DNA from 4 places in the Pseudomonas spartinae genome. Region 3 is predicted to be linked to each of the others. Evidence: predicted binding sites of a transcription regulator. Region 3 holds the regulator's gene; each other region holds the start of a gene.

Region 1 (7,003 bases), on a different contig from region 3:
GTGGTGGGCGACCCCTCGGTGGAGGGCGTGAAGATGGGCGCGCTGGCCTCCCACGCGCAGCAGGCTGACGTTGGCGAGCGCCTGCAAGCCCTGTTGGCCGGTAGCGAGTTGCTGTTCGGCGCCCAGGACGGCTTCGCCCCCCGTGGCGAGGGCGTCAGCGAAGGTGCCTTCTTCGCCCCCACCCTGCTGCGTGCACGCGATCCGCACGCCGAAGGCGGTGCCCACGACATCGAGGCCTTCGGCCCGGTCAGCACCCTGATGGCCTACGACGACCTGGACGAAGCCATCGCCCTGGCCGCCCGCGGCAAGGGCAGCCTGGTGGCCAGCCTGGTCACCAAGGATCCCGCCGTCGCCGCCCGTGCAGTGCCGGTGATGGCCGCCCTGCATGGCCGCGTGCACATCCTCGACCGCGAGGCCGCTGCCGAATCCACCGGCCACGGCTCACCGTTGCCAGTGCTCAAGCATGGCGGCCCGGGCCGGGCCGGCGGCGGCGAGGAGCTGGGCGGCGTGCGTGCGGTGAAGCATTACCTGCAACGCACCGCCATCCAGGGCTCGCCGAGCATGCTGGCCGCGGTGACCCGCGAGCATGTGCGCGGTGCCCAGGTGATCGAGAGCGAGGTGCATCCGTTCCGCCGTTACTTCGACGAACTGCAGATCGGCGAATCCCTGCTGACGCACCGCCGCACCGTCACCGAAGCGGACATCGTCAACTTCGGTTGCCTGTCGGGCGATCACTTCTATATGCACTTCGACGAGCTGGCGGCCACGGAGTCGCAGTTCGGCAAACGCATCGCCCACGGCTACTTCGTGCTCTCCGCTGCCGCCGGCCTGTTCGTCTCCCCGGCACCGGGCCCGGTACTGGCCAACTACGGCCTGGACACCCTGCGCTTCATCAACCCGGTGGGCATCGGCGACACCATCCAGGCGCGCCTGACCTGCAAACGCAAGATCGACCAGGGCAAGAAGAGCCCCAAAGGCGAGCCTCAGGGCGTGGTGGCCTGGGATGTGGAAGTCAGCAACCAGCTCGGCGAGCTGGTTGCCAGCTACGACATCCTGACCCTGGTACTGAAACGTCCACAGGCGCAGTAACGCAGGTTACAACCGCTGAACAACCGGCCCTCGGGCCGGTTTCTGCATCGCGCGCACCCTCAATCGAGCAGGCTCGCCATGCTCTCACCCACGCCCTGCTAGGCTAATCTGGCACAGAGGATCAAGTCCTTGGCAAAGACGCACAAGGTGGGTTCTTCACAACGTCTTAGTATCGAGTCAGAGCCACACACCTCCACTCATACTAAGAAAAAAAGGAAGCCGCCATGCACACGTCCCGTCTACTACGACTCTCCTCTCTCGCCCTTCTGATCGGCACCGCGACTCAAGCCAGCGCCTACGAGCTATATGCGGACGATGACACTCATCTGAACGCCAACCTCGAAGCCGCCTTCGGCCTGTTCCACAGCCGGGAAAACTACGCCACCAGCGGCAGCAAGAACGCGGGCTCGTCCTCCTGGCGTGAAGGCTACGTGAAGTACGGCATCAGCTTCGACCAGGGCCTGGCCGGTTCGGGAACCGGCTACGGCGCCTTCAACCTGCTGAGTTCGGGCACCTGGGGCGACGGTGATGCCGCCGGTTTCACCGACGGCTCCGAGCGCACCACCAAGATCGAGGACGCCTACCTGGGCTGGCGTTCGGGCAACCTCTTCGAGGCCCTCGGCGAAGACGGCGTGGATCTGTCTTTCGGCCGCCAGAACGTCCGCGTCGGCGATGGTTTCCTGATCAATGGCGACGCCCTGAACCTGGGCAACGGCCTGGCCGATGGCGAGTACGACCGTGGCGGCGCCTACTGGCTGGCGGCGCGCAAGGCCTTCGACCAGACCGCCGTGTTGCGCCTGGGCGGCAACCAGGGCCTGCGTGGCGACCTGATGTGGCTCAAGTCGGACAACCGTGCCCAGGCCAAGCCGGAAATGCTGGTGGGCACCCTGGAGCATGTTTCCGACGCTGGTACCCTGGGCCTGACCGTGATCGATATTCGCGATATCGACAAGCAGTACGCCTCGCCCGCGCAACTCGGACGTGACGGCATGAAGACCTACAGCGTGCGCGGCCAGGGCAATGCAGGGGTCAAAGACCTGTTCCTCTCCGGCGAATATGCCTGGCAGGACAGGAAGAGCGGCGGCAAGGAAGACGCCTGGTACCTGGAAGCCGGCTGGACCTTTTCCGACGTGGCCTGGAGCCCCAGCGTAAACTACCGCTACAGCCGCTTCTCGGAAGGCTACGACCCGCTGTTCTTCGGTTTCAGCCGGGGCTATGGCACCTGGTTCCAGGGCGAAGTCGCGGCCAACTACTCCGGGCCATTCAACAGCAATACCCAGGTCCATCACGTGGCCGTCAAGGTGTCGCCGCTGGAGAACCTCAGCATCGGCGCCCTCTGGTTCGACTTCAAGACCCTGGACCGCAGCCTGGGTAATTTCGACGGACGTGAACTAGATTTCTATGCGGAGTGGGCCGTCAGCGACAACCTGATCGTGATGCCGGTGGTGGGCCTGTACCAACCGGACCGCCAGGCAAACCAGGGTGGTACCCAGCTCGGCAACGACAACCGCAACCTCTATAGCCAACTGGTGTTCGTCACTCAATTCTGACTGTATGCGGGGCGCTTACGCCCCGCGCTCTTGCGGAGCGCTCCAAAATGCCCGGAACCAATTTGAGCATCCAAAGCAAGATCACCCTGCTAGTCAGCTTTTGCCTGATTCTGATAGTGGCCATGCTGGTGGGTTTGTCTCTTTATGAGACACGCGCCAGCACTGAACGAGTCAAGGAGTCCAGCTCGGAGATGCTCGCCGAGGCCGCGCGCCTGAACCTGCAGGCGCAGGGTCAGGCACAGGCGCTGCGCATCCAGCGTACCTTCACTCGCACTCACGAATACGGCCTGGGCCTGGCACGGCACCTGATGTACCTGCGCGAGCTGGCAGCACAGGGCGAGATGCCCGCCGAGCAACTGCGCAGCCGGCTGACCAGCGAGCTGCGCAAGGCCCTGGAACAGCGCCCGGAGCTGCTCGGCCTGTTTCTTATCTTCCAGCCCGACGCCCTCGATGGCCAGGACGGCCAGTTCCGCGGGCAGAACGATCTGGGCAGCAACGATGCGGGGCGATTCGCCCTCTACTGGCTGCAGGCCAAACCCGGAGAGCTGCAGCCCATAATGGGCGACGAGTCGCTTTTGGCCGATACCTCCCCCGGCCCGAGCGGCGCACCGTTCAACGCGTTCTTCACATGCCCGCGAGATAGCGGCCAACTCTGCCTGCTGGAGCCCTATTTCGACGACTCATCAGGCACCCGAAGACTGGTCACCAGCATCGCCTTTCCGCTGTTGGAGAACGGCAAGGTCGTGGCAGTGATCGGCCTCGACATCAGCCTCGACAGCCTGCAGCAGGACGCCCTGACCGCCAGCAGCGAATTGTACGAAGGCCACGGATCGGTCAGCATCATCAGTCCCTCCGGCCTGCTGGCCGCCCATAGCCGGGATGCTGCACAGCTGGGAAAGACCTTGCAGGAGGTGCTGCCAGACCAGGCGAGCGAAGTGTTTTCCGCACTGGCCAAGAACCAACCGCAGACCCTCTCGCTGAATGGCCGTCTCGGCGTGCTTCAACCTCTGATCCCGGTGACCGGCAGCAAGCCCTGGGGCGTGCTGCTGGAAGTCCCCGAGCAGGTTCTTCAGGCGCCTGCCGAAGCCATGAAGGTGCGCATGGAACAGGAGCTGGTGCAGCGCTCTATCCTGGAGTTCGCCCTGGGCCTGGCCGCGGCGCTGCTGGGTGTGGTGATCATCTGGCTGGCCGCACGCGGGATCACTCGCCCACTGCTGCGCCTGGCAGGGATGCTGGAAGACATCGCCGACGGTGAGGGCGACCTGACCCGCCGTCTGAGCTACGCGCGCAACGATGAACTCGGCCGGCTGGCCCTGGCCTTCAATCGCTTCCTGGACAAGCTGCAGCCAGTGATTGCCAAGGTTCAAGGCTCGGTGCGCGATGCCCGCAAAACCGCCGACCAATCGGCACAGATCGCGCACCAGACCAGCGAAGGCATGCAGCAACAGTTTCGCGAGATCGACCAGGTCGCCACCGCCCTGCACGAGATGTCCGCCACGGCCAACACCTCGGCGCAGAGCGCGGCGCAGGCAGCCGAGGCGGCGCGTAATGCCGACCTGGCCAGTCGCGAAGGACTGGGGGTGATCATCCAGACCACCGAAGCGATTCAGGCCCAGGCCCGGGAAATGAGCGAGGGCATGCTGCAGTTGCAGAACCTGGCGCAAAGCAGCGAACAGATCGGTTCGGTGCTGGAGGTGATTCTCTCGATCGCCGGGCAGACCAACCTGCTGGCCCTCAACGCCGCCATCGAAGCGGCCCGTGCCGGTGAGGCCGGCCGCGGCTTCGCGGTGGTCGCCGATGAAGTACGCAACCTGGCCAAACGCACGCAAGACTCGGTAGAAGAGATCCGCCAGGTCATCGAAAACCTGCAGAACGGCACCCATGAAGTCAGTCAGAGCATGCAAGCCAGCCACGGCCAGGCGCAGCGCAACGTCAGCCAGGTGCAACAGGCCGTGGCCGCGCTGGAGCGCATCGACAAGGCCGTCAACCTCATTACCGAGATGAACCTGCAGATCGCCAGCGCCGCCGAGGAACAAAGCAGCGTGGCCGAGGAAATCAACCGCAATGTCGAGGCGATCCGCAACGTCACCGAGTCCCTGTCCGGTCAGGCCGAGCAGTCGGCTCATGTCAGTCAGCAACTCAACGAACTGGCCAACCACCAGCAGGAACTGATGCAACAGTTCCGCACCTGAGCGCGACTAGAATGGATGGAACCTGACATCCTGATTTCAGGCGGAAACCAACGGGGGCTGCAATGCCCCCGTTGCGCCAGTAAAGCCCCACTGGCCTGGGCAGGTGACTGAGCGCGCCTTGGAGCTGGAGTCTTGGCACAAGCGCGCAAGTGAATGGCACGGACACTAAAACTCGAAAAGAGGGCCAGCAGCATACTGAAAACTAGCGGCCCCACTTCGCCGTCGTGATCCATTCAAAAAATCAGGGAGCCCCCCTATGCGAATAAACAGGATCCTCACCCACGCCTCGCTTGCAATGAGCATCACGCTCATCGGCCTGGGAAATGCCCACGCCGAGTTACCGGCTGACCTAGGTATAGGACAGACCACCCTCCCTTTCCCCCCCGAGCCTCATCGCGCCTATATCGTCGATGTCGAGTTCGATAACTTCGTGACCGGTCGTGTGGTTGTCGTCGACCCGGACAAGAAGAAAATGCTCGGGATGGTCAGCACCGGCTTCGCCGCGCCCTCGACCTTGAGTCGGGATGGCAAGTACCTGTACTCCGCCGACTTGTTCTATTCACGTGGCACACGTGGCACACGCACCGACGTGCTCACCGCCTGGAATACCAGCACTCTGTCCCCGGACTGGGAGGTGGTGATCCCCAGCAAACGCATCCAGGCTCTGACCCAGCGCTATTCCCTGGGCACCAGCAGCGATGACCGCTTCGTCTACGTCTTCAACTTCACCCCGTCCACCTCGGTGACCGTGGTGGATAGCAAGGCCAAGGTCGTTGCGGGCGAGATCGCGATGCCCGGCTGCGTGCTCAACTACCCGGTCGGCAAGCGCCGCTTCGCCGCCCTCTGCGGTGATGGCAACCTGCAGGTAGTGACACTGAACGACGAAGGCAAGGAGATCGCCCGCAGCAATACCGCCTTCTTCGACCCCAACGCCGAGAAGCTGGTGGAGCGCGCCTACGCGGTAGGCGACACCTACTACTTCGTCAGCACCACCGGCACCGTGCGCGGCGTGGACTTCTCCGGCGACAAGCCGAAGATTCTGCCAGCCTGGGAACTGGTGACCGACGCCGCCGACAAGAAGGCTGGCTGGGCGCCGGGCGGCTGGCAACTGATCACCGTGGCACCCAAGCTCAATCGTCTCTACGTGTTGATGCACGACGCCCATGAGCCGATGAAATGGGAAGACCCGAGCACGGTCATCTGGGCCTTCGACCTCAAGACGCACAAACGTGTCGGCACACTGGAGGCGCCCAACCCGATCTGGAGCCTGAACGCCACCAACGACGACAAGCCCCTGCTGCTCGGCACCAACATCAGCGGCGGCCTGGAAGTCTTCGATCTGAAAAGTGGCAAACATACCGGCACCATGGAAGGTATCCAAAAGACCGCGACTCAGATCCTCAGCCACTGGTGAGGTGCCCCCATGCAACCTGATCCGATCTTCATCATCACCGCCGCGCTCACCGTGACGGTGATCCTGGCCAGCGCCGCGACCCACAAGTTGCGTGCGCCAGCCCGCTTCGCCAATCAGCTGGAGGATTACCAGTTGCTGCCTTCGGCCCTGGTACGTCCGGTTTCCCGGACACTGCCCTGGATCGAGGCCACCCTGGCTTTCGCTCTGCTGGTTCCGGCCACTCGCCACCTGGCGGCACTCGGCGCCGCCGCACTGCTGGCCAGTTACGCGCTGGCCATCGCCATCAACCTGTGGCGCGGCCGGCGCGATATCGACTGCGGCTGCTCGGGCCCGGAGCAAGCTCAGCCAATCCGCCCGGTGCTGCTGGCACGCAATGCCGTTCTGGTAGGTCTGGCGCTGGTTGCGAGCCTGCCGCCACTGAGCCGCAGCCTGGGCCTGTTCGACGCTTTCGTCGTCATCGCCGCCAGTGCCGTGGCCTTGCTCATCTACGCCACCGCCGAAGGCCTGCTGGCCAACGGTCCCCGTCTGCTCAAACTCATCGGAAGGTGAATCATGGAAGCTCTGATCGTTTCTAACATTCTGCTGTGGTGCCTGCTGATCGCTCTGGCCTTCGCCGTCATGGGCCTGGTACGCCAGATCGGCGTGCTGCATGGCCGCCTGGCGCCCGCCGGCGCGCTGATGGTCGACAAGGGCGTGGCCGTCAACGAGCCCGCCCCGCAAGTGACGGCTGCCGACCGCAGTGGTCGCCCGGTGAACTT
Region 2 (7,003 bases), on a different contig from region 3:
ACGCTGCAGGCGTTGCTCGCAGGCGATCTGATACAGCTGGTGCAGCTCCAGCCAGAGTCCCTCGGGCACCGGGCAGTAAAGCTGGCTGGCGCGGATCAGCGGGCTGCACAGGCTGTGGCTGGCGCGTTGCAGGGCGACGGCGAGCAGTTGCTCGCGATCCTTGCCGCTGCGGCTGATAACGCGGGAGATGATCAGTTTGTAGCCGACGGCCAGGTGGTTCTGCAGCGCCTGGCATAGGTTGGCTACCTTACGTGGGCGCTCATCGAGCACGATGGCCTGGTTGAGGAAGTGCCGCTCCAGATGCTGGCAGACGAAGCTGACCTCCGGGCGCAGCAGCTCGAGCAGTTGCAGGCGGTTTTCCGAAGGGGTGAGGAGTTGGTTGAGTTCCACCAGGCTCTGATACAACTGCCGCGCGGTTTCACCGATGTTCGCCTTGGGTAGGCCTGCAATCCAGCGTTTGAGATCGCGGGGGGTGCCGTCACAGAAGCTGAGGCTCTGCTTGCTTGGCGTGGGTACGCGCAGTAGCTGAAGGTGGGTACTCTGTTTATCCATCAAACTTGGAGGCTCCGGCCACGCACTAGCAAGCGGCTCTAGTAATAGTCTTTCGAACTCTAGCAGCATCTGGCTGCGCTGGCAGCCCGTCCACTTGGACGGGCAACCCAGGCAGGGTATGGATCTTTGACCAGACCGTCGTTATGCGGGTTCCTGTTCCTTGGCGTTCAGCCCTGAGCGTTGCCCAGCAGTTGGCCCATGCGTACCGCGCTGCCGGCATCCAGCTCAGCGGCCCATTGCACCTGATTCGGGCCGAACAGGACGATGGCAGTTGAACCCAGTTTGAAACGACCCATTTCCGCTCCTGTGGCCAGTTCGATCGGGCCGCGCGCATGCGCGTCATAGCGAGTGCTCTTCAGTTCGCGCTTGGGCGGCGTGACCAGCCCGGCCCACACGGTTTCGACGCTGGCAACGATCATCGCGCCGACCAGTACCACGGCCATCGGGCCGCGCTCGGTATCGAACAGGCAGACCACGCGCTCGTTGCGGGCGAACAGTTCAGGTACGTTCTCCGCCGTGGTCTGGTTGACCGAGAACAGGCGGCCCGGCACGTAGACCATCTCCTTCAGTGTGCCGCCCAGTGGCATGTGCACGCGGTGGTAGTCCTTGGGCGAGAGGTACACGGTGGCGAACTGGCCGCCCATGAACGGTGCCGCGCGCTCGGCATCACCGCCGAGCAGTTCGACCGCACTGAAACTGTGGCCCTTGGCCTGGAAGATGCGGCCATGCTCGATGGCACCGAGCTGGCTGATAGCGCCGTCGGCAGGGCTGAGAATGGCGCCGGGGGTTTCATCCAGCGGGCGGGCGCCATCTTTCAGGGCGCGGGTGAAGAAGGCGTTGAAGTGCTCGAAGGCGCGCAGGTCTTCGACTTGCGCTTCGCTCATGTTGACCTGGTATTGCTTGGCGAACCACGAGATCAGTGGATTCTTCAGCCAGCCGATACGGCATTCGGCGACGCAGCCGATCAGGCGCGACAGCAGGTGGTGAGGCAGCAGGTACTGGCTGAGGATAAAGAGACGTTGTTTCATCGTGCTTCCTTGAAGGTTCTGAACCGGCACTGGCTTGGCCAGGCCGGGGATATCTGATCGTCGACGCGTTCAGCGTTCGATGGGGGTATCGGGCAGGTTGCCCCACTCGGACCAGGAGCCTGCGTAAGCCTTCACGCGCGGATAACCGAGCGCCTTGGCGACCACGTAGCTGAAGCCGGAGCGGCGGTGCGTCTGGCAGTGGGTGATCACTTCCTTGTCGGGCGTGATGCCCAGGCCTTGCAGAACGTCGGCGATGTCGGTGCGGATGCGCATGCCGCGCTGTGGGTCCATGCCGGCCGTCCACTCGAAGTGGGTGGCGCCGGGGATATGCCCGCCACGTGCCGAGCTGAGTTTTTCGCCGCGGTACTCATCTGTGCCGCGCACGTCCCAGATGGCCATGTCGCTCTGCCCCAGGCGCGACTCTATGTAGTCGCGGGTTGCTGTGGGGGCATCGCTCAGCATCAGTTGCACTTCGCTGCGGGTGACGTTGGGCACTTCCTGGCTCAGCTCGAGACCGTCGCCGACCCAGGCCTGCAAGCCGCCGTTGAGGAAGTGGTAGCGCTGATGACCGATCACGTCGAGCAGCCAGATGAAACGACCGGCCCAGGGGCCGCCTTCGTCGTCGTAGACCACATATGTGGCGTCCGGGCGGTGACCGATGTCGGCGAACAGCGCCTCCAGCTTGGGGCGCTCGGGACACAGGCCGGGAGCCGGCGGCTGGCCCAGCTGCGTGCGCTTGGCATCGACCCAGCGCGCGCCGGGGATATGGCCCGCTGCGTAGCGTGCTGCGCCGCTCAGGTCGAGCAGGATCAGATCGCTGGCGTCCAGGCGTTCGGCCAGCTCGGCCGGCTCGATCACCAGGGGCAGGTTGTCGAAGGCGGACATGACGGCCTCCTCGTATGAAAAGAGGTCGATTGTAGCGGAAACAGGTCGCTTCAGCGCCCGCGTCTGGAAAAGCTGCCGAGCGCGCGTTCGATGCACTGCACGGTCTTGCCGAAAGCTTGCAGGCTCAGGTCGTTGAGCGGCTGGCCGCCCTGGTCCGCGACTACCAGCATCACCACCCGGCCATTGCTGGCCAGCGAGCGCAGCAGCAGGTGCTCGCTGGGAAACAGTGCCTTGAGGTTGCCCGGCAGCAGCGCCGAGAACTGCGCCACGTTGCCGGGTGTCAGGCGCAACTGACCCGGCGCGCTGAGCAGGCGCTTCAAGACCTGGCTCTGTGCCGGGTCGAGGCTGAGGTTGGCTGCTCTGGCCTCCAGGCCGGCCTGCTGCTGGGTTTGCAGGCGGGTGTGCTGGCGATCGGCAAGCAGCAGCAGTACGCGCTTCAGGCCGCACGCCTGCAAGGCGTCGCGGGCGCAGCCAGTCAGCTGCGGCACGTTGGCGAAAACACTGGGCTCGGCGAGCAGGCGTGCACAGTGCTGACGCCAGGTGGCGAGGTCATCGCGTTTGGGTGGCGCCGCGACGTTCGCGGCTGGCGTCAGGCGGTGGGCGTCCCAAGGCCAGATCAGCGCCTGCGCCGGGTGCCAGAGTGTAGGGTCATGAATCAGGCGTGCGCTGCTCACGGCGTGCTGGTGCACTTCCTGCTGCAGCTCGTTCAGGGGTATCTGCAGATACAGTCCGGTCAAGCGCTGCCAGCGCAGGCTGTGTGCGCTGTTCCAGGCCTGGTGCGCCGATACCGCGAGGCCGTTGGCCAGCAGCACGCAGTTGCCCGGATGAGTGAGCCAGTGTCGCAAGGGCGTGTCGGCGTCGAGCATCTGCTGTTGATGCAGGGGATGTTCGTTGTCGCGGGCGATGTGCAACGCCTTGACCAGTTGGCGTCGATCTCGCTCCAGCAAACGGTAGCTGCGTACGATCCATTCGGGCAGGCGCCAGCGCTCGGCCAGTTTGACGCACAGCTGAATCAGGCTGACGCCGAGCAATTCCTTTTCGACCACGGCAGGGCGCTCGCCCTTGAGCAGTACGCGCTGCTCCCAGGCTTCGAAGAGCTGAGGATGAGCGCACAGCAGCGGCCAGATAGGGGAGAGAAACAGCAGGCTGCAGCCGTGCAATTCATTCCACAAGCGCGCCAGGCGTGCGCCGAACAGGCCGCGAGCCTGTTGGCTGGCGTGCTGGCTGATCAGCAGGATCTGCTTGAATGCCAGAGGTATGTCACTTTCTGGCAGGGCCGGCGCTTGGTTGAGCAGGGCTTCGCAGCGGCTCAGGCCCAGACGCGAAAGGGCGGTCTCGACGCTTTCAGCGGGGTCGCTGAGGCTGTTGTTCGACTGGTTGGCTTCACGCAGTACCTGCAAGGCAAAGGAGGGACTTGCCTCTATCGCCTCGGCAATTTCGCGCCAGGTCCGGCGGCTGTCGGCGAGGATGCGACGCAGACGCAAATGCTGCTGCTGCTCGATTGGCAGTGGCAATTTGCCCAGTTGTTGTACCCAGGCATCTAGCGTGCGCGGCAGGGACTTTGACGTCGACATATTGGCTCGAGTCGAAACTGGCTTTTGACCATAACTGGCTATAGTCTGGCGTATAAGCTCCGATAATTAGAAGGGTTGTTTTTAATAACCCACCCTCTTGGCTCTTCAAGCGTTTCTTTCATGGCAAAAATCATAGGCATCATCGTCGTTTTCGGCTGCGTATTCGGTGGGTTCGTGCTATCGGGCGGTCATCTGATGGCACTGGTCCACCCTTTCGAAGTATTGATCATCGGCGGCGCGGCGCTCGGGGCATTTCTGCAGGCCAACCCTGGCAGCATGTTCATGACGGTGTTCAAGAAGTCGCTGAGCATGTTCGGCAGCCGCTTCACACACGCCTATTACCTCGAAGTGCTCAAGCTGCTGTACGAGATTCTCAACAAGAGCCGCCGTGAGGGCATGATGGCCATCGAGGCGGACGTCGAGGACCCCAACGCCAGCCCGATCTTCAGCAAGTACCCTGGCGTGCTCAAGGATGCGCGGATGACGGCGTTCATCTGCGACTACCTGCGCATCATGTCCTCAGGCAATATGGCGCCGCACGAGCTGGAGGGCCTGTTCGACATGGAGCTGGCCAGCCTCAAGGAGGAAGTGGAGCACCCTGCCCACGCAGTGGCCAAGGTCGCCGACGGCATGCCGGCCATGGGTATCGTGGCGGCGGTACTGGGTATCGTGATCACCATGTCGATTCTTGCCGAGGCCGACAACGCGCAGATCGGCGAGAAAGTGGGTACGGCGCTGGTCGGTACCTTCCTCGGTATTCTCGCTTCCTACGGTTTCTTCGGTCCGCTTTCGGGGGCCCTGGAGCATGACGCCAAGGAAGAGTTGAACCTTTACGAGGCGATCAAGGCGACGCTGGTCGCATCCGCTTCCGGCATGCCGCCGACTCTGGCTGTCGAGTTCGGGCGCAAGGTACTGTACCCAGCGCATCGCCCGAGCTTCAGCGAGCTCGAGCAGGCCATGCGCGGCAACTAAGCCATGGAAAATAACCAACCCATCATCGTCAAGCGGGTCAAGAAGACCGCTGGCGGGCACCATGGCGGTGCCTGGAAGATCGCCTTTGCCGACTTCGCAACCGCCATGATGGCGTTCTTCCTGGTGATGTGGCTGATGTCCTCGGCTACGCCTGAGCAGAAACGCGCGATTTCCGGTTACTTCCAGGACCCTATCGGTTTTACCGAAAGTGCCAGTCCCTATGCCATCGACCTCGGCGGCACGCCGACGCCGGCTCCCGAGCGGACGCTCAATCCGGACGTTTCCGAGACGCCGGAAAGCCAGCCGGACGAGACGGGAGTCAGTACCGACCAGGTCGAAACCCTGGCCGAGAAAATGGAGCAGGAGCGTCTGGAGCTGCTGCTGCAGGAGTTGCAGAACAAGGTCGAGGAAAACCCCGAGCTGCAGCGTTTCAAGGACCAGATTCTGTTCGAGATCACCCAGGATGGCCTGCGCATCCAGATCATGGACGCCGAGAACCGGCCCATGTTCGCCCTCGGCAGTGCTGATCTTCAGCCCTATTTCGAAGACATCCTGCTGGCCATGGCCGACACCATTCGGGCGGTACCGAACAAGATCAGCGTCAGCGGTCATACCGATGCCAAGCCTTTCGCGGGGCGCGGCGATTTCGGCAACTGGGAGCTGTCCTCCAATCGCGCGAATGCCGCGCGGCGAACCCTGGTGGCGGGTGGGTATCCGGACGAGCAGGTGGCGCGAGTGGTCGGTTATGCCTCGTCGGCCCTGTTTGATCGCGAGGATCCGTTCAATCCCGTCAACCGGCGCATCGATATCGTCGTGCTGACCAAGAAGGCGCAGCGCGCGATCGAGGGCGAGCAGGGTGCGGGTACGGAGCCGTCAGCTCAAGAACCGACGCCCGCCGGTACTGCACCTGCGCAGCCGGCCGACGCACTGCCGGCCGATCAACTGCGTGAGCGGTTGAATATCTTCGAGAATGGCAACAGCCCGCTCGAGCAACTGAACAATCAGTAATCGTCTTGCGGCAGGCTGGCGAGAATGTGCCGGTAGCTGGCCATGCGCTGAGGCTGCACGCGGCCGTCCTCCAGGGCTTGCAGCAGGGCGCAGCCGGGCTCGCGGTCGTGCTTGCAGTCGCGAAAACGGCAACGCCCGAGCAGGTCGTGGAATTCGATGAAGCCGGCTTCCACGTCATCGCGGCTGACATGGCCCAGGCCGAATTCGCGGATGCCGGGGGAGTCGATCAGCTGACCGCCGCCAGGGAAATGGAACAGGCGCGCGGTGGTGGTGGTGTGCGTGCCCTTGCCGGTCAACTCCGACAGTGCGCCGACTCGGGTATCAACCCCAGGCAGCAGGCTGTTGACCAGGGATGACTTGCCCACCCCGGACTGGCCGACGAAGACGCTGACGTGGCCGTCGAGGCGCTTCTTCAACTGCTCCATGCCATCGCCCTGATGGGCCGAGACCTCCAGCAGCGGGTAGCCCAGCTGGCGATAGACCGCGAGCAGCGCATCCAGCGCCACCTTGTTCTGCTCGTCGATGAGGTCGGCCTTGTTCAGTAGCAGCAGGGGGCTAATGCCGGCATGCTCGGCGGCGACCAGGTAGCGATCGATCAGGTTGGCGTGCGGTTCGGGCAGGGGCGCGAAAACGATGACGATCAGGTCGACGTTGGCAGCCACCGGCTTGAGCTGGCCGCGCATGTCGGGGCGGCACAGTTCGCTGTTTCTCGGCAGCTGCGCGACGATGACGCCGTCACCCTGATTGCCGGGGCGCCAGACCACCTGGTCGCCGGTGACCAACGCCGGTAGGTTGGCGCGCAGGTGGCAGCGAAAGATCTGGCCGGCCGACTCGCCCTGCAAACCCTCGATCTCCACTTGCACACCGAAGTGCGCAATGACCAGGCCGGTCTGTTCCGGGCCCAGGTCTCCGCCTTCCAGTGCTTCCACCGCCCGCGATTCGCGTTTGGCGGCGCGAGCGGCGCGTTCGCCCTGAATCTTTTCG
Region 3 (7,003 bases):
CGCCCGGTCGAAGCCGCAGCGCCTGCCACGCCCGCAGTCGATCCACGGGCGCTGGATGCCATGCGTTTCGAACTGCACGGCCTGCGCGAGCTGATTGAGGTGCAACTGGGCTCCATCGCCTGGGGGCAACTGCAAACTCGTCGTCCGCAACAGGCCAATCTGTGGCGTCGTCTGCAACGCATGGGCTTGTCCGCCGAACTGTCGCAGGCGCTGCTGAGCAAGGTGGCTGGCGTTGCCGAGCCGCGTCAGGCCTGGCGCATGCTGCTGGCGCATCTGGCGCATGCGATCAAGACGCCCAAGGTCGAGCCACTGGAGGAGGGCGGTGTCATCGCTCTGGTCGGCCCGGCTGGCATGGGCAAAACCACCACGCTGGCCAAGCTGGCTGCACGCTACGTGCTTAAGTACGGCTCGCAACAGGTCGCTCTGGTCAGTATGGACAGCTTCCGCATCGGTGCGCAGGAGCAACTCAAGACCCTCGGGCGTATCCTCGGTGTATCGGTGACCCAGGTCGATCCGGGGCAGTCTCTGCTGCAATCCCTGGCGCCGCTAGCCAAGAAACGCGTGGTGCTGGTCGATACCGCCGGCTTGCCGGGCAACGATCCCGCCTTGCGCCTGCAACTGGAAAGTCTGGCTTCGGCGCGCATCAAGGCAAAAAATTATCTGGTACTGGCTGCAACAAGTCAGAGCCAAGTGCTCAAGGCGGCCTACCATAGTTACAAGCGTTGTGGCCTTTCAGGCTGCATACTGACGAAACTGGACGAGGCCGCGAGCCTGGGCGAGGTTTTAGGCCTGGCTATAGGCCAGCAACTGCCGGTAGCCTATGTGACAGACGGACCGCGGATTCCGGACAATCTGCAGGTGCCGCGCAGCCATCAGCTGGTGAGCCGGGCAGTAGGTTTGCAGGCCGCCGAGGAGCCAAGTGAAGATGCCATGGCGCAGATGTTCGCCGGCCTCTATCACAACCCGACGCAGCGAGCCGGCTGAAGCGGCGATAATGTTGCACCCTCTCGCGCAGGTTGTGTGGGAGTGAACGGCCTGACGGCCAAGTCGAAGTTAGACAAGGTGTAAAGAGAACATGGGTATGCATCCCGTACAGGTGATTGCGGTGACTGGCGGCAAGGGTGGCGTCGGTAAGACCAACGTGTCGGTCAATCTGTCCATGGCCCTGGCCGATCTCGGTCGCCGGGTAATGCTGATGGACGCCGACCTTGGTCTGGCCAACGTCGACGTTCTGTTGGGGTTGACGCCCAAGCGCACGCTGGCCGATGTGATCGCCGGCGAGTGCGATCTGCGTGACGTGCTGTTGCAAGGGCCGGGCGGTGTCCGCATCGTGCCGGCAGCCTCCGGCACGCAGAGTATGGTCAGCCTGACGCCAATGCAGCACGCCGGCTTGATCCAGGCGTTCAGCGATATCAGCGAGAATCTCGACGTGCTGGTGATCGATACCGCGGCAGGTATCGGCGACGCGGTAGTGAGCTTCGTTCGCGCCGCGCAGGAAATCCTCGTGGTGGTGTGCGACGAGCCCACTTCAATCACCGACGCCTACGCGCTGATCAAGCTGCTCAACCGTGATCACGGCATCAGTCGCTTTCGCGTGTTGGCCAACATGGCCCACAGTCCGCAGGAAGGTCGCAATCTCTTTGCTAAGCTGACCAAGGTGACGGATCGCTTCCTCGATGTTGCTCTGCAGTATGTCGGTGCCGTGCCCTATGACGAGTGCGTGCGCAAAGCCGTACAGAAGCAGCGTGCTGTGTATGAAGCCTTCCCTCGCTCCAAGTGCGCTCTGGCGTTCAAGGCGATAGCTCAGAAGGTTGACACCTGGCCGCTGCCGGCCAATCCCCGTGGCCATCTGGAGTTTTTCGTCGAGCGTCTGGTGCAGCAACCGACTGCAGACTCGGCCGTATGACAGCAGCCTCTGGACTTCGTATGTACAACAAGGCTCAGGCGCAGGATTCCCAGCATCAGCTGATCGAGCGCTACGCGCCTCTGGTCAAGCGTATCGCCTACCACCTGCTGGCCCGCTTGCCGGCCAGCGTGCAGGTCGACGATCTGATTCAGGCCGGCATGATCGGCCTGCTCGAAGCCTCGCGCAAATACGACTCCAGCAAGGGTGCCAGCTTTGAAACGTTCGCCGGTATTCGCATTCGCGGCTCCATGCTCGACGAGGTGCGCAAGGGTGACTGGGCGCCTCGTTCGGTACACCGCAACAGCCGGATGGTCAGCGATGCGATTCGCGCCGTAGAGGCGAGAACCGGACGTGACGCTAAAGATCACGAGGTTGCGGCCGAACTCCAATTGAGTCTGGAGGATTACTACGGCATTCTTGGCGACACTTTGGGCAGCCGCCTGTTCAGCTTCGACGACCTGGTGCAGGACGGCGAGCACGGCGGGTTGCACGAAGACGCCGGGCACACCCACCTCGAACCTTCGCGGGACCTCGAAGACGAACGTTTCCAGACGGCTTTGGCCAATGCCATTGCCGGTTTGCCGGAGCGTGAACGCCTCGTGCTGGCGCTGTATTACGATGAAGAACTGAACTTGAAAGAAATCGGTGAAGTGCTGGGGGTTAGCGAGTCACGTGTGAGCCAGTTGCACAGCCAATGCGCAGCGCGTCTGCGTTCACGGTTGAGCGAATGGCGCGCTGGCTGAAGGCGACGTACTCGCAGGCGGAAGCGGTTTCACGATTAAAGGACGTAGTTGCAAGCGCAATACGTTTGGGACTGTACGGAGGTCGACTTGGACAAGAACATGAAAATCCTCATCGTTGACGATTTCTCGACGATGCGACGGATCATCAAGAACCTCTTGCGGGATTTGGGTTTCACCAACACCGCGGAAGCCGATGACGGCACCTCGGCGCTGCCGATGCTGCAGAGCGGCAGCTTCGACTTTCTGGTGACCGACTGGAACATGCCGGGCATGACCGGTATCGACCTGCTGCGTGCCGTGCGTGCCGATGAGCGCCTCAAGCATCTGCCAGTGCTGATGGTGACCGCTGAAGCCAAGCGCGATCAGATCATCGAGGCGGCTCAGGCCGGCGTGAATGGTTATGTGGTCAAACCCTTCACTGCCCAGGTGCTGAAGGAAAAGATCGAGAAGATCTTCGAGCGGGTCAACGGCTGATGTCAGCCGCGAGGGTGCTATGGAACACGATGATTCCACGATGGGCGATCTTGAGTCGTCCCTGAAAACCAATGCCCGTGAGCTGGTTGATAGCCTCGAAAAAGGTAACTTCGGCAACGCGGTGCAACTGATCAACGAGCTCAACAAGGTTCGTGATCGAGGTCTTTATCACGAGGTCGGCAAACTGACCCGTGAGCTGCACAACGCTATTGTCAATTTTCAGCTCGACCCGCGCATGCCGCATGCTCAGGAGCTGTCGCAGATCGCCGACGCGACCGAGCGCCTCAACTACGTCGTAACCATGACCGAGAAGGCTGCCAACCGGACCATGGATCTGGTCGAGCAGAGCGCGCCGCTGGTCAATGACCTGAGCGACGAGGCGCAGAGCCTGGGCGTCGAATGGGGTCGCTTCATGCGCCGTGAAATCGGTGCCGATGGTTTCCGTGAACTGGCCAAGCGCGTCGAGCTGTTTCTCGCCCGTAGCGAACGAGATGGCGCCAAGCTGTCCGGCCACCTCAACGACATTCTGCTGGCGCAGGATTACCAGGACCTTACCGGTCAGGTGATCAAGCGTGTCACCCAACTGGTGACCGAAGTGGAAAGCAACCTGCTCAAGCTGATGCTCATGGCCAGCCAGGTCGACCGTTTTGCCGGTATTCAGCACGATCACGAAGAGCTGCGCACCGAACAGGAAAAATTAAAAGAGCCATCGCGGGGTGAAGGTCCACAGATTCATGCCGATAAGCGTGATGACGTCGCCTCCAGCCAGGACGATGTAGATGACCTGCTGTCCAGCCTAGGGTTCTAAGGAGCACACAATATGAGCTTCGGCGCCGATGAAGAGATCCTCCAGGATTTTCTGGTAGAGGCCGGCGAGATTCTCGAACAGTTGTCCGAACAATTAGTCGAGCTGGAAAGCCGACCGGACGACATGAACCTGCTCAACGCCATCTTCCGCGGTTTCCATACCGTGAAGGGCGGAGCGGGTTTCCTCCAGCTCAACGAGCTGGTTGAATGCTGCCATATCGCCGAAAACGTCTTCGACATCCTGCGCAAGGGTGAGCGTCGCGTCGACTCGGAACTGATGGATGTGGTGCTCGAGGCTCTTGATGCTGTCAATGGCATGTTCGGCGAGGTGCGTGAGCGCCGCGAGCCGACGCCTGCCACGCCGGAGCTGCTGGCCGCACTGGCGCGCCTGGCTGAACCGGCAGGTGCCGAGCCGGCGCCTGCGCCGGTACAGCAGGCCGAGCCTGAGCCGGAACCAGAGCCCGCGTCCGTTGCCGCGCCTGTCGCGTCTGGCGACATCACCGATAGCGAATTCGAGCAACTGCTCGACGCGCTGGGTGAGGCCCCGGCGACCAATGCGAGCCCTGAACCCAGTGCTGGTGGCGACGAGATCACCGACGACGAGTTCGAATCGCTGCTCGATCAGCTACATGGCAAGGGGCAGTTCGCCGGTACGGTCGAGCCCCCTGTCGCTGCGCCAGTGGCCTCGGCTCCGGCAGCCGCGCCGGCAGGCGATGACATCACCGACGACGAGTTCGAAGCGCTGCTCGACCAGTTGCATGGCAAAGGTCAGTTCTCCGCTGCGGCCGAAGCGGCAGCGCCAGTCGCTGCTGTTGCCGCCGCACCAGCTCCGGCTGGTGACGAGATCACCGACGACGAATTCGAATCCTTGCTCGATCAGTTGCACGGCAAGGGCAAGTTCGTGCCGCCTAGCGAGCCGACGCCTGCGCCTGCAGCCGCTGAAAAACCGCTTGCCACACCCAAGGCCGCTGCGCCGGCAGCCAAGCCTGCTGCGGCCAAGTCTGAGCCTGCACCTGCGCCTGCCCGTGCTCCTGCCGCATCGGCTCCGGCCGCTGACAAGGCACCTGCCGCGAGCGAAGCGGAAACCACCGTACGGGTCGATACCGCACGTCTCGACGAAATCATGAACATGGTCGGCGAGCTGGTGCTGGTGCGTAACCGTCTGGTGCGCCTGGGGCTCAATAGCGGCGACGAAGCCATGTCCAAGGCGGTGTCGAACCTCGATGTGGTCACGGCGGATCTGCAGACCTCAGTGATGAAGACCCGCATGCAGCCGATCAAGAAGGTCTTCGGCCGCTTCCCGCGCCTGGTCCGCGATCTGGCGCGTAACTTGAAGAAGGAAATTAACCTCGAGCTGGTGGGCGAGGAGACCGATCTCGACAAGAACCTGGTCGAGGCGCTGGCCGACCCGCTGGTGCACTTGGTGCGCAACGCCGTCGACCACGGCGTGGAAACCCCCGAAGAACGCGAGAAGGCTGGCAAGGCCCGCGCAGGCCGCGTGGTGCTGTCCGCCGAGCAGGAAGGCGACCATATCCTGTTGTCGATCACCGATGACGGAAAAGGTATGGATGCCGACGTGCTGCGTGCCAAGGCGGTGGAGAAAGGCCTGCTGGACAAGGACGCAGCCGATCGTCTCAACGAGTTCGAATGCTACAACCTGATCTTCGCCCCGGGTTTCTCGACCAAGACCGAGATTTCCGACGTGTCCGGCCGTGGCGTGGGCATGGACGTGGTCAAGACCAAGATCACCCAGCTCAACGGCACGGTGAACGTGTTCTCGCAGAAGGGCCAGGGTTCGAAGATCATCATCAAGGTGCCGCTGACCCTGGCGATCATGCCGACGCTGATGGTGATGCTGGAAAATCAGGCCTTCGCCTTCCCGCTGGTCAACGTCAACGAGATCTTCCACCTCGACCTGTCGCGCACTAACGTGGTCGACGGCCAGGAGGTGGTGATCGTGCGCGACAAGGCGTTGCCGCTGTTCTATCTCAAGCGCTGGCTGGTGCCGCAGGCCTTCCACGAAGGGCAGCGCGAAGGTCACGTGGTGATTCTCACCGTTGGCAGCCAACGCATCGGTTTTGTCGTCGATCAATTGGTCGGTCAGGAAGAAGTGGTAATCAAGCCACTGGGCAAGATGCTGCAAGGCACGCCCGGGATGTCTGGCGCCACGATCACCGGCGACGGACGCATCGCGTTGATTCTCGACGTACCGAGCATGCTCAAGCGCTACGCTCGACGTTTCTGATGTTTTGCGGCGCGGGCCATGGCTTCGCGCCGTCTAGGAGAGTGTATGGCTGTTAAGGTTCTGGTGGTGGACGACTCCGGTTTCTTCCGCCGGCGCGTTTCGGAAATTCTGTCTGCTGACCCCAGCATTCAGGTCGTGGGCACGGCCACCAACGGGCGCGAGGCCATCGATCAGGCGCTGGCACTCAAGCCAGACGTGATCACCATGGATTACGAGATGCCGATGATGGACGGCATCACCGCAGTACGAAACATCATGCAGCGTTGCCCGACTCCGGTCTTGATGTTCTCCTCGCTCACCCATGAAGGCGCCCGCGTTACGCTCGATGCGCTGGATGCCGGTGCGGTGGATTTCCTGCCGAAGAACTTCGAAGACATCTCGCGCAATCCCGAGAAGGTCAAGCAGATGCTGTGCGAGAAGGTCCACAGCATCGCCCGCAGCAATCGTCGTTTCAGCTCCGCTGCAGTGGCGCCGACCGCAGCCAGCCCGAGTGCGGCGCCGACTAGTCGTCCAGCCGTTTCGACGCGGCCGGCTGCTCCGGCGCCCACCGCTGCTGCACGTCCAGCGGTCTCGGCCGGTGGCGCAGCTCCTGTATCGCCAGCGCCCAAGCGCAAGGCCTACAAGTTGGTGGCCATCGGCACCTCCACGGGCGGTCCGGTGGCGCTGCAGCGGGTGTTGACTCAGTTGCCGGGCAATTTCCCGGCGCCACTGGTGCTGATCCAGCATATGCCCGCCGCGTTTACCAAGGCCTTCGCCGAGCGCCTGGACAAGCTATGCCGCATTCAGGTCAAGGAGGCCGAGGACGGCGATGTCCTGCGTCCCGGGCTC
Region 4 (7,003 bases), 170 kb from region 3:
AAGTAAGCATGCCGTTGATCATGCCGGTGCTGAAGGCCTGCGCGATTTCACCGGTCTGGATCACAGTCGGCACTGCGCCCATCAGCTCAGTCATACGCGAGGTGGCCGGGTTATAGGCACGGAATTTCATGCCCTTGAAGTCGTCCATGCTGGAGATCGGCGTCTTGGTGAAGATGCTTTGCGGCGACCAGGGCATGGCGTACAGCAGCTTGATGCCCTGCTTGGCCAGGCGCGCCTCGACGGCAGGACGACTCGCATCCCACAGAGCCTGAGCCTGCTCGTAGTTGCGCACCAGAAACGGCACGCTGTCGATTTCGAAGATCGGATCTTCATTGCCCAGCACCGACATCAGCACGTCACCCACCTGCACCTGGCCGGTCTGTACGGCACGCTTGACCTCAGGACGCTTGAACAGCACCGAGTTGCCGTGCACGCGGATCTGCAGCTCGCCGTTACTGGTTTTTTCCACGTCCTGCGCGAATTCCTTGGCCACGGTGGTGATGAAGTTGCCGTCGGGATTCTCGGCGGTCATGTTCCAACGCTCGGCAGCCTGGGCGCCAAAGCCCAGTGCACAAGCCAAAGCGGTCATGGCGAAACGCGATGCGATGCTCTTCATGGTGCTCTCCTGTTCATTCTTGTTTGTGCGCCGCAAGGCGCGGCTGGAAGACGATTTCGAGTCTCAGCGCATCGCCCGACCCTGTCCAACTAGAAAAACCGGAGGCACATGATCAGAAATCGTTATGGGATGAATAGGTGCATTCCAGTGGCGAATGCACCAGCAGCGGGCACCCTTGACGGGTCCGCAGGCTGTTGCGCAACGGCGATCAGGCGCTTTGCTGTTCCGGCGTTGGCGCGACCCGTGCCATGCATGCCTCGCCCATCTCCTCGGCATAGACGTCCAGCGCCTCGCAGGCCAGGGCAATGATGTCTTCACTGAGTTCCAGGCCCACGCCCGTGCGCCAGGTGGCGACCACCGGCAAGGGCGGCGGCTCCGGCACCTCGTCGAGCGTGGTCAGCAACCCCTGCTTGAGCTCGTCATGCACCAGCGCTGGCGGCAGCGCGCCGATACCGAAACCGTCGCGGATCAGACGCGTCATCGCGGCGATGGAGTTGACGCAATTGATGCGCGGCGCGCTGACGCTGCCAGCATGCAGCAAGTTGAGAATGTCCTGATGCGGCCGCGAGTTCTTCGAGAAGGTGATGATGCGCTCGCGTGCCAGCTCCTCCATCGAGGCGTAGCGGCGGTGATACAGCGAACCGGTCGGCACGATCCAGCGCACCGGAAATGCGGCCAGTTCCAGATTGCGCACGCTGTCGCCGTTGACCATGTCGGTCTGGAACACGATATCCAGATAGCCCTTGAGCAGTTGCTCGTTGAGGTTGCGCGCAGTGTCGGCGGTCAGCTCGATCTCCACCGCAGGGTAGCGCTCCATCACTCGTGTTACGAACGGACTCAACCAGGTGTGAATGACGGTATCCATCGCGCCGACGCGAATGCGTCCCTGAATGTTGCCGGTATCGCTGATCGACTGCTTCAAGGCCTGCATGGTGTCGATCATGCGCTCGGCGTATTCGAGCACCTTCTGCCCTTCCGGCGTCAATGACACACCTTTGGAGTCGCGCAGAAAAAGACGGGTACCGAGTTCATCCTCGAGCGCGGCAATACGGCTGGAAATGGAGGCCTGGGTGCTGAACAGCTTCTCGGCTGTCAGGCGGAAGCTCTTGAGCCGCGCCACCCAAACGAAGGTCTCGAGAAATCTCAGATTCATGCCGTAACGCCTCTTCGCAATGTTCTCATAAGGGGCCGATTTGCAGCGCCCACGCAGCCTCAGGCGTAGCAGGTTGTATGCCAGAGGTTTTTCGCGCAGCCGATGAATTTTCCTATCGCTGGCCCCCTGTTTTTTCTCGTTGGACGCCGCCGAACAACGCTTTGAAGAATGGCGCCGCGCTCTGCGCAGACCACAACAACATCATTCAAAACGCGCTCTGCCAAGCAGCCGCTCTCGCCGCTGCGCGCTCCCAACAGGAGACACTGCAACCATGAAAACCTCTTACCCATTGGCCTCTGCGCTGCTGCTCGGCAGCGCCATGCCGACGCTGGCACTGGCCGACCTCATCGACGACAGCAAGGCCAGCGTCGAGATGCGTAACTTCTACTTCAACCGCGATTTCCGCCAGAGCGGCGCCCGTGACAAGGCCGAGGAGTGGGCGCAGGGCTTTCTGCTGCGCATGGAATCGGGCTATACCGAGGGCACCGTTGGTTTCGGTATCGATGCATTGGGGATGCTCGGCCTGAAACTCGACTCTGGTGACGGCACCGCCGGCAGCGGCCTGCTGCCGGCCGACCGCTCAGGCGGCTCGCAAGATGAATATTCCAAGCTCGCCCTGACCGGCAAGGTGAAGCTGTCCAACAGCACGCTGAAAGTCGGCGCTCTGCAGTTCCGCAGCCCGATCGTCTCGGCCAACGACTCGCGCCTGTTGCCGCAGACCTTCCAGGGCGCCCTGCTCAACGTGCAGGAAGTCGACAACCTGACCCTGCAGGGCGGCAAGATCAACCGCATCAAGGCCAACAGCTCCACCGACTACACCGAGATGACCGGCAACCGCATCGGCGGCAGCAGCGACTCCTTCATGTTCGGCGGCGGCGAGTACAAGATCACCCCGCAGCTGACCGCCGGCCTGCATTACGGCACCCTCGAGGATATCTACCAGCAGTACTACGGCACCCTGTTACATGTGCTGCCACTGGGCGATGGCCAGTCGCTCAAGACCGACCTGCGTTACTCGCAAAGCCGCGAGGACGGCAACTTCCGCGACCTCGACAACAAGGCCTTCGGCGCCATGTTCACCTACAGCCTGGGCGGCCATGCCTTCGGCGCCGGCTACCAGCGCATGAGCGGTGACGATCCGTTCCCGTACATCGCCAGCAGCGACCCGTTCCTGGTCAACTTCGTGCAGATCAACGACTTCGCCAACGTCGAAGAACGCTCCTGGCAGGTGCGCTACGACTACAACTTCGCCAGCATCGGGATCCCCGGCCTGACCTTCATGACCCGCTACATTTCCGGCGACAACGTCGAGGTCGCCGGTCGCAGCAGCGAAGGCAAGGAATGGGAACGCAATACCGATATCGCCTACGTGGTCCAGGACGGTCCGCTGAAGAACCTGGGGCTGAAATGGCGTAACGCCACCGTTCGCTCCAACTTCGGCAACGATCTCGACGAGAATCGCCTGATTCTCAGCTACACCCTGCCGCTTTGGTAAGCATTAAACCGATGACGGGGCCCTTGCGGCCCCGTTCGCATTTCTCGGAAAGCAAGAAGACCATAGACTTTTAATCAAGTTGTATGACAACTTGCCGATTCCTGAGCATCATCCCGAAGAAGATGGCGAGGCGTTATCGTGAGCTTTTTACTGTCCTGGCAACAAAAATTCCGCGCCCTTGTCGCGCTTACCCTGATCAGCCTGATGCTCATGGCGGCCGCCTCTCTGTGGGCCAGCCATAGCGTCAGCAGCGCATTACAGGCAAGGGAGCGGGCCGCTGCCTATGCCAGCGCGAGTACCCAGCTGATGAACCACTGGTGGCAACAGAACGCACTGCGCCAGCAGATCACGCCTGACCTGCAGGGCGCATTCGGCAACGGCCTCGATGAACTGCAAGAACTTGTCGGACATCTGTTAACACAAGCTCAAGCGTTGGACGATGACGCGACCGTGCAACACGCCCGGCAGATCCAGGCCGTACTGCTGGAGGAACTGGCGCAACAGCGCCAGTGGCTGAGCCTGAACCAGGCGCTGGGCCTGACGCCCTTCGAAGGCCAACGCAAAACGCTGACCGAGAAAGGCAAGGCGCTGGAGGCGATCAGCTTCGATCTGATCAAACCCTTCATCAGCAGCGCCCTGAGCAGCCAGCGTGACTACCTGTCGACTTTCGATCCAGCCTTCGCCCAGATTGCCCTGACGGCAATCGGCAAGCTGCAGGAGCAGATCGCGGATCTCGAATGGCAGGACACGCCGATCGGCAAGAACGTGCAGGGCTATGCCCAGGCGTTCACCGATATCCATGACAACATCGAGCGTATCAACGCGACCAATCAGCGTTTGCGTGAGCTCGGCGAACAGCTGCAGACGCGCGTCGAAGAGCAGGCGCAAGCCCTGCAAGGCGGCCTGCTGCTGCGCCGTACGCAGGAAGCCGAACAGGCCCGCCTGTCGGCACTGTGGATCATGGGCCTGAGTTTCCTCGCCGTCGCCGCCCTGCTCTGCTTCACCCTGCTGCAAGCGTCACGCACCCTGGTCACACGCCTGCGCAACGTCATTCAGTTGCTCAGCCAGGTGGCCTCCGGCGATCTCACCGGCAAGTTGCCCGTGGGTAGCAACCCGCGCGACGAATTCAACCAGCTGGCCGATGCCGCCAACCGCATGATCCAGGGCATCGGCGGTATCGTTGCCGAGGTGGTGCGTGCCAATGGCGAGCTGAGCCGCCTGCATAGTCACCTGGGCGACGCCATGCAGCAGTTGGGTGACAACAGTAACCAAGTGGAAATGCAGACCGAGCAGGCTGCCTCGGCCTCGCACCAGATCAGCGCCACCCTCAACGACATGGCGCAGCGCACAGCGCAAGTCGGCACCGCCACCTCCAGCGCCTACGATGCCGCGCGTAACGGCGGCGAAGTGATCGCCGCCAGCGTCGACAGCATGAGTCTCCTGGCGCAGTTGATTCAGGACACCCACAGCCAGGTCGATGCCCTCGGCCAGAGCAGCGCGCGGGTCAATGGCATCGTCGATGTGATCAACAGCCTCGCCGATCAGACCAACCTGCTCGCGCTCAACGCGGCCATCGAGGCGGCGCGCGCCGGCGATGCTGGTCGCGGTTTCTCGGTAGTGGCCGATGAAGTGCGTTCGCTGGCACAGAAGACCGTCTCGGCAACCACCGACATCAGCGCCATCGTCGGCGAGTTCCAGCAACAGACCCGGCACATGCATCAGCTGATGAGCAACGGCCTGAACCTGGCCGCCGACAGCGAGCGACATGCCGCCCAGGTGGCGGATGCGATCACCTCCATCACCTCGGCGATGGAGCGGCTGACCGGCGAGATGAACCAGGTTGTGGTGGCCATCGAGGAAGTGTCCACCACCACTGAGGACATCGCCGACAAGATGGAAACCATCAACCTGCACACGGGCCAGAGCAAGGATCTGCGCCACGCCCTGGATGGCCACACCGAAGGGTTGTCGTCCCAGGTCGACGCACTGGGGCGCAGCGCCAGGCAGTTCCGCCTGGCCTGAGTAAAGCGAATACCCGCTCGGCGCTGTGCCGAGTGGGCATTGGCACAGGCGCGCTAACGTGGCTGTGCGTCGAGATAAGCTTCGATGATTTGCGCATGATCCTTGCCTGCACGCGCCAGCCATTCCTCGGTGAGCTGCTGCCCCACCTCGCTCAGCCCCCGGTGCAGTTGCGGCTCGATGTCCTGCACCACGGTCATGCCACGCCTGGCGAGCATCCGCGTCTGATAACCGGTCAACGCCCAGGACAATTCCCACCCGGCCCGCTCGGCGCGCTCAGCGGCATGCAGCAGTGCATGTTGCTGAGCCTTGGGTAATCGTTGGAAAGCACGCTCGTTGACGATGACGATGTTTTTCGGAATGAAGGCGCGCACATCGTAGAAATGCGAGACGAAGTCCCAGGCGCGCAGGTCCATGCCTGTCGCGCTGGAAGTGAGCATGATGTCCACCTGGCCATCGCGAAACGCCTGCGGTACATCCTCGGTGTTGATGGTCGTCGGCTGCGCATGGAGCAGATGGGCCAGACGCGAAATGGTCGGGTTGTAGCTGCGAAAGCGCAGGTCACGAACATCCTCGATAGCCCGCAGCGGGCGATTGCTGAACAGGCTCTGCGCCGGCCAGGGCACCGCGTAAAGCAGACGCACGCCATCAGCAAGCAGGCGCCGCTCCACCGCCGCACGGCTCAACGCCCACAGCTTGCGAGCCTGCTCGTAGTCGGTGGCGAGAAAAGGCAGGCTGTCGAGCTCGTAGATCGGATCCTCGCTGCCCAGCACGGACATGAACACATCACCCATCTGAATATCGCCGCGGGCAACTGCCGGCTTCACTTCAGGACGGCGATACAAGGTTGAGTTGGGGTGGACGCGAATATCCAACTGGCCATTGGTGGCCTGACGAACATTCCTGGCGAAGTCCACCGCCACTCGGCTGATGAAGTTGCCGGCGGGCTGTTCCACGGACATGGACCAACGTTCAGCGCCGTACAGGGGTAAAGCCAGAGGTAGAGCGACGAGCAATGCGCAGAGCGCGGGCATGCCAGGTGCGGTCTTCATTGGGATTCCCCCGTAGACTGATGGCCAGTTACTGAGTCGACTCGAAAGAAACGCAAAAACCCCCGGGTACGGGAGACGCCGGGGGTTGCGCCAGGACGGCGCCAAGGAGCGTCTCACCCAAACTACTGTCGAGGGCCGCGATAAGGCTGTCCAACGGGAAAAACCAGCGTCTGGCGATCGAAAAATCCGATGCCTGCCACCATCAGCTTTTCCTATCTCCGGCGGCTGTTTTTATTAGTTGGACGCCCTCAAGCGGCAGCGGAAAAATGAAGCCACACCGCAGAACAGCCCCTAGCTGTCGGACCACATCCATGCACGTCATGATTAGGATGCTCACTTGAACAGCCTGCTTTTGAATTGCGACATCGGCGAAAGCTTCGGCGCCTGGACCATGGGCCTGGACGCCGAGGTCATGCCCTATATCGACTGCGCCAACATCGCCTGCGGCTTCCACGCCTCGGACCCCAGCGTGATGCGCAAGACCGTGGCCCTGGCCATGGCCCACGACGTACGCATCGGTGCGCACACCGCCTACCAGGACCTGGTCGGTTTTGGCCGCCGTTCGATGGACTGCACACCCCAGGAAGTCGAAGACCTGATGCTCTACCAGATCGGCGCGCTGGAAGGCATCTGCCGTAGCCAGGGCGCGCACGTCAGTTACGTCAAAC

What was found. Region 3 encodes FliA, which starts transcription of late flagellar genes. Its sites were predicted from a motif close to CTAAAGTTTNNNNNNNNNNNGCCGNTAA; they were not measured.
Region 1: a site for FliA is predicted at 4,002-4,029, ahead of ACN8M7_RS05085 (methyl-accepting chemotaxis protein). Genes of this name have one in related genera too.
Region 2: a site for FliA is predicted at 4,078-4,105, ahead of motA (flagellar motor stator protein MotA). Genes of this name have one in related genera too.
Region 4: a site for FliA is predicted at 3,338-3,365, ahead of ACN8M7_RS13410 (methyl-accepting chemotaxis protein). Genes of this name have one in related genera too.

What each region holds. Positions count from the first base shown of each region.
Region 1 is NZ_CBDAMB010000002.1:268,551-275,553, forward strand. Features, by position in the region: gene paaZ (phenylacetic acid degradation bifunctional protein PaaZ) at 1-1,089, shown strand, start outside; gene ACN8M7_RS05075 (alginate export family protein) at 1,314-2,639, shown strand; partial or broken gene ACN8M7_RS05080 (methyl-accepting chemotaxis protein) at 2,981-3,973, shown strand; gene ACN8M7_RS05085 (methyl-accepting chemotaxis protein) at 4,076-4,831, shown strand; gene ACN8M7_RS05090 (amine dehydrogenase large subunit) at 5,088-6,245, shown strand; gene ACN8M7_RS05095 (MauE/DoxX family redox-associated membrane protein) at 6,255-6,794, shown strand; gene mauD (methylamine dehydrogenase accessory protein MauD) at 6,798-7,003, shown strand, end outside.
Region 2 is NZ_CBDAMB010000001.1:609,760-616,762, reverse strand. Features, by position in the region: gene ACN8M7_RS02860 (cyclic-di-GMP receptor FimW-related protein) at 1-552, opposite strand, end outside; gene asd (archaetidylserine decarboxylase) at 720-1,580, opposite strand; gene ACN8M7_RS02850 (rhodanese-like domain-containing protein) at 1,650-2,465, opposite strand; gene ACN8M7_RS02845 (HDOD domain-containing protein) at 2,516-4,039, opposite strand; gene motA (flagellar motor stator protein MotA) at 4,160-5,011, shown strand; gene motB (flagellar motor protein MotB) at 5,015-6,019, shown strand; gene rsgA (small ribosomal subunit biogenesis GTPase RsgA) at 6,013-7,003, opposite strand, start outside.
Region 3 is NZ_CBDAMB010000005.1:294,110-301,112, forward strand. Features, by position in the region: gene flhF (flagellar biosynthesis GTPase FlhF) at 1-984, shown strand, start outside; gene fleN (flagellar synthesis regulator FleN) at 1,076-1,906, shown strand; gene fliA (RNA polymerase sigma factor FliA) at 1,903-2,649, shown strand; gene ACN8M7_RS14050 (chemotaxis response regulator CheY) at 2,749-3,123, shown strand; gene ACN8M7_RS14055 (protein phosphatase CheZ) at 3,143-3,931, shown strand; gene ACN8M7_RS14060 (chemotaxis protein CheA) at 3,944-6,175, shown strand; gene ACN8M7_RS14065 (protein-glutamate methylesterase/protein-glutamine glutaminase) at 6,221-7,003, shown strand, end outside.
Region 4 is NZ_CBDAMB010000005.1:123,453-130,455, reverse strand. Features, by position in the region: gene ACN8M7_RS13425 (TRAP transporter substrate-binding protein) at 1-616, opposite strand, end outside; gene ACN8M7_RS13420 (LysR family transcriptional regulator) at 825-1,769, opposite strand; gene ACN8M7_RS13415 (OprD family porin) at 2,041-3,264, shown strand; gene ACN8M7_RS13410 (methyl-accepting chemotaxis protein) at 3,403-5,286, shown strand; gene ACN8M7_RS13405 (TRAP transporter substrate-binding protein) at 5,340-6,245, opposite strand; gene ACN8M7_RS13400 (5-oxoprolinase subunit PxpA) at 6,673-7,003, shown strand, end outside.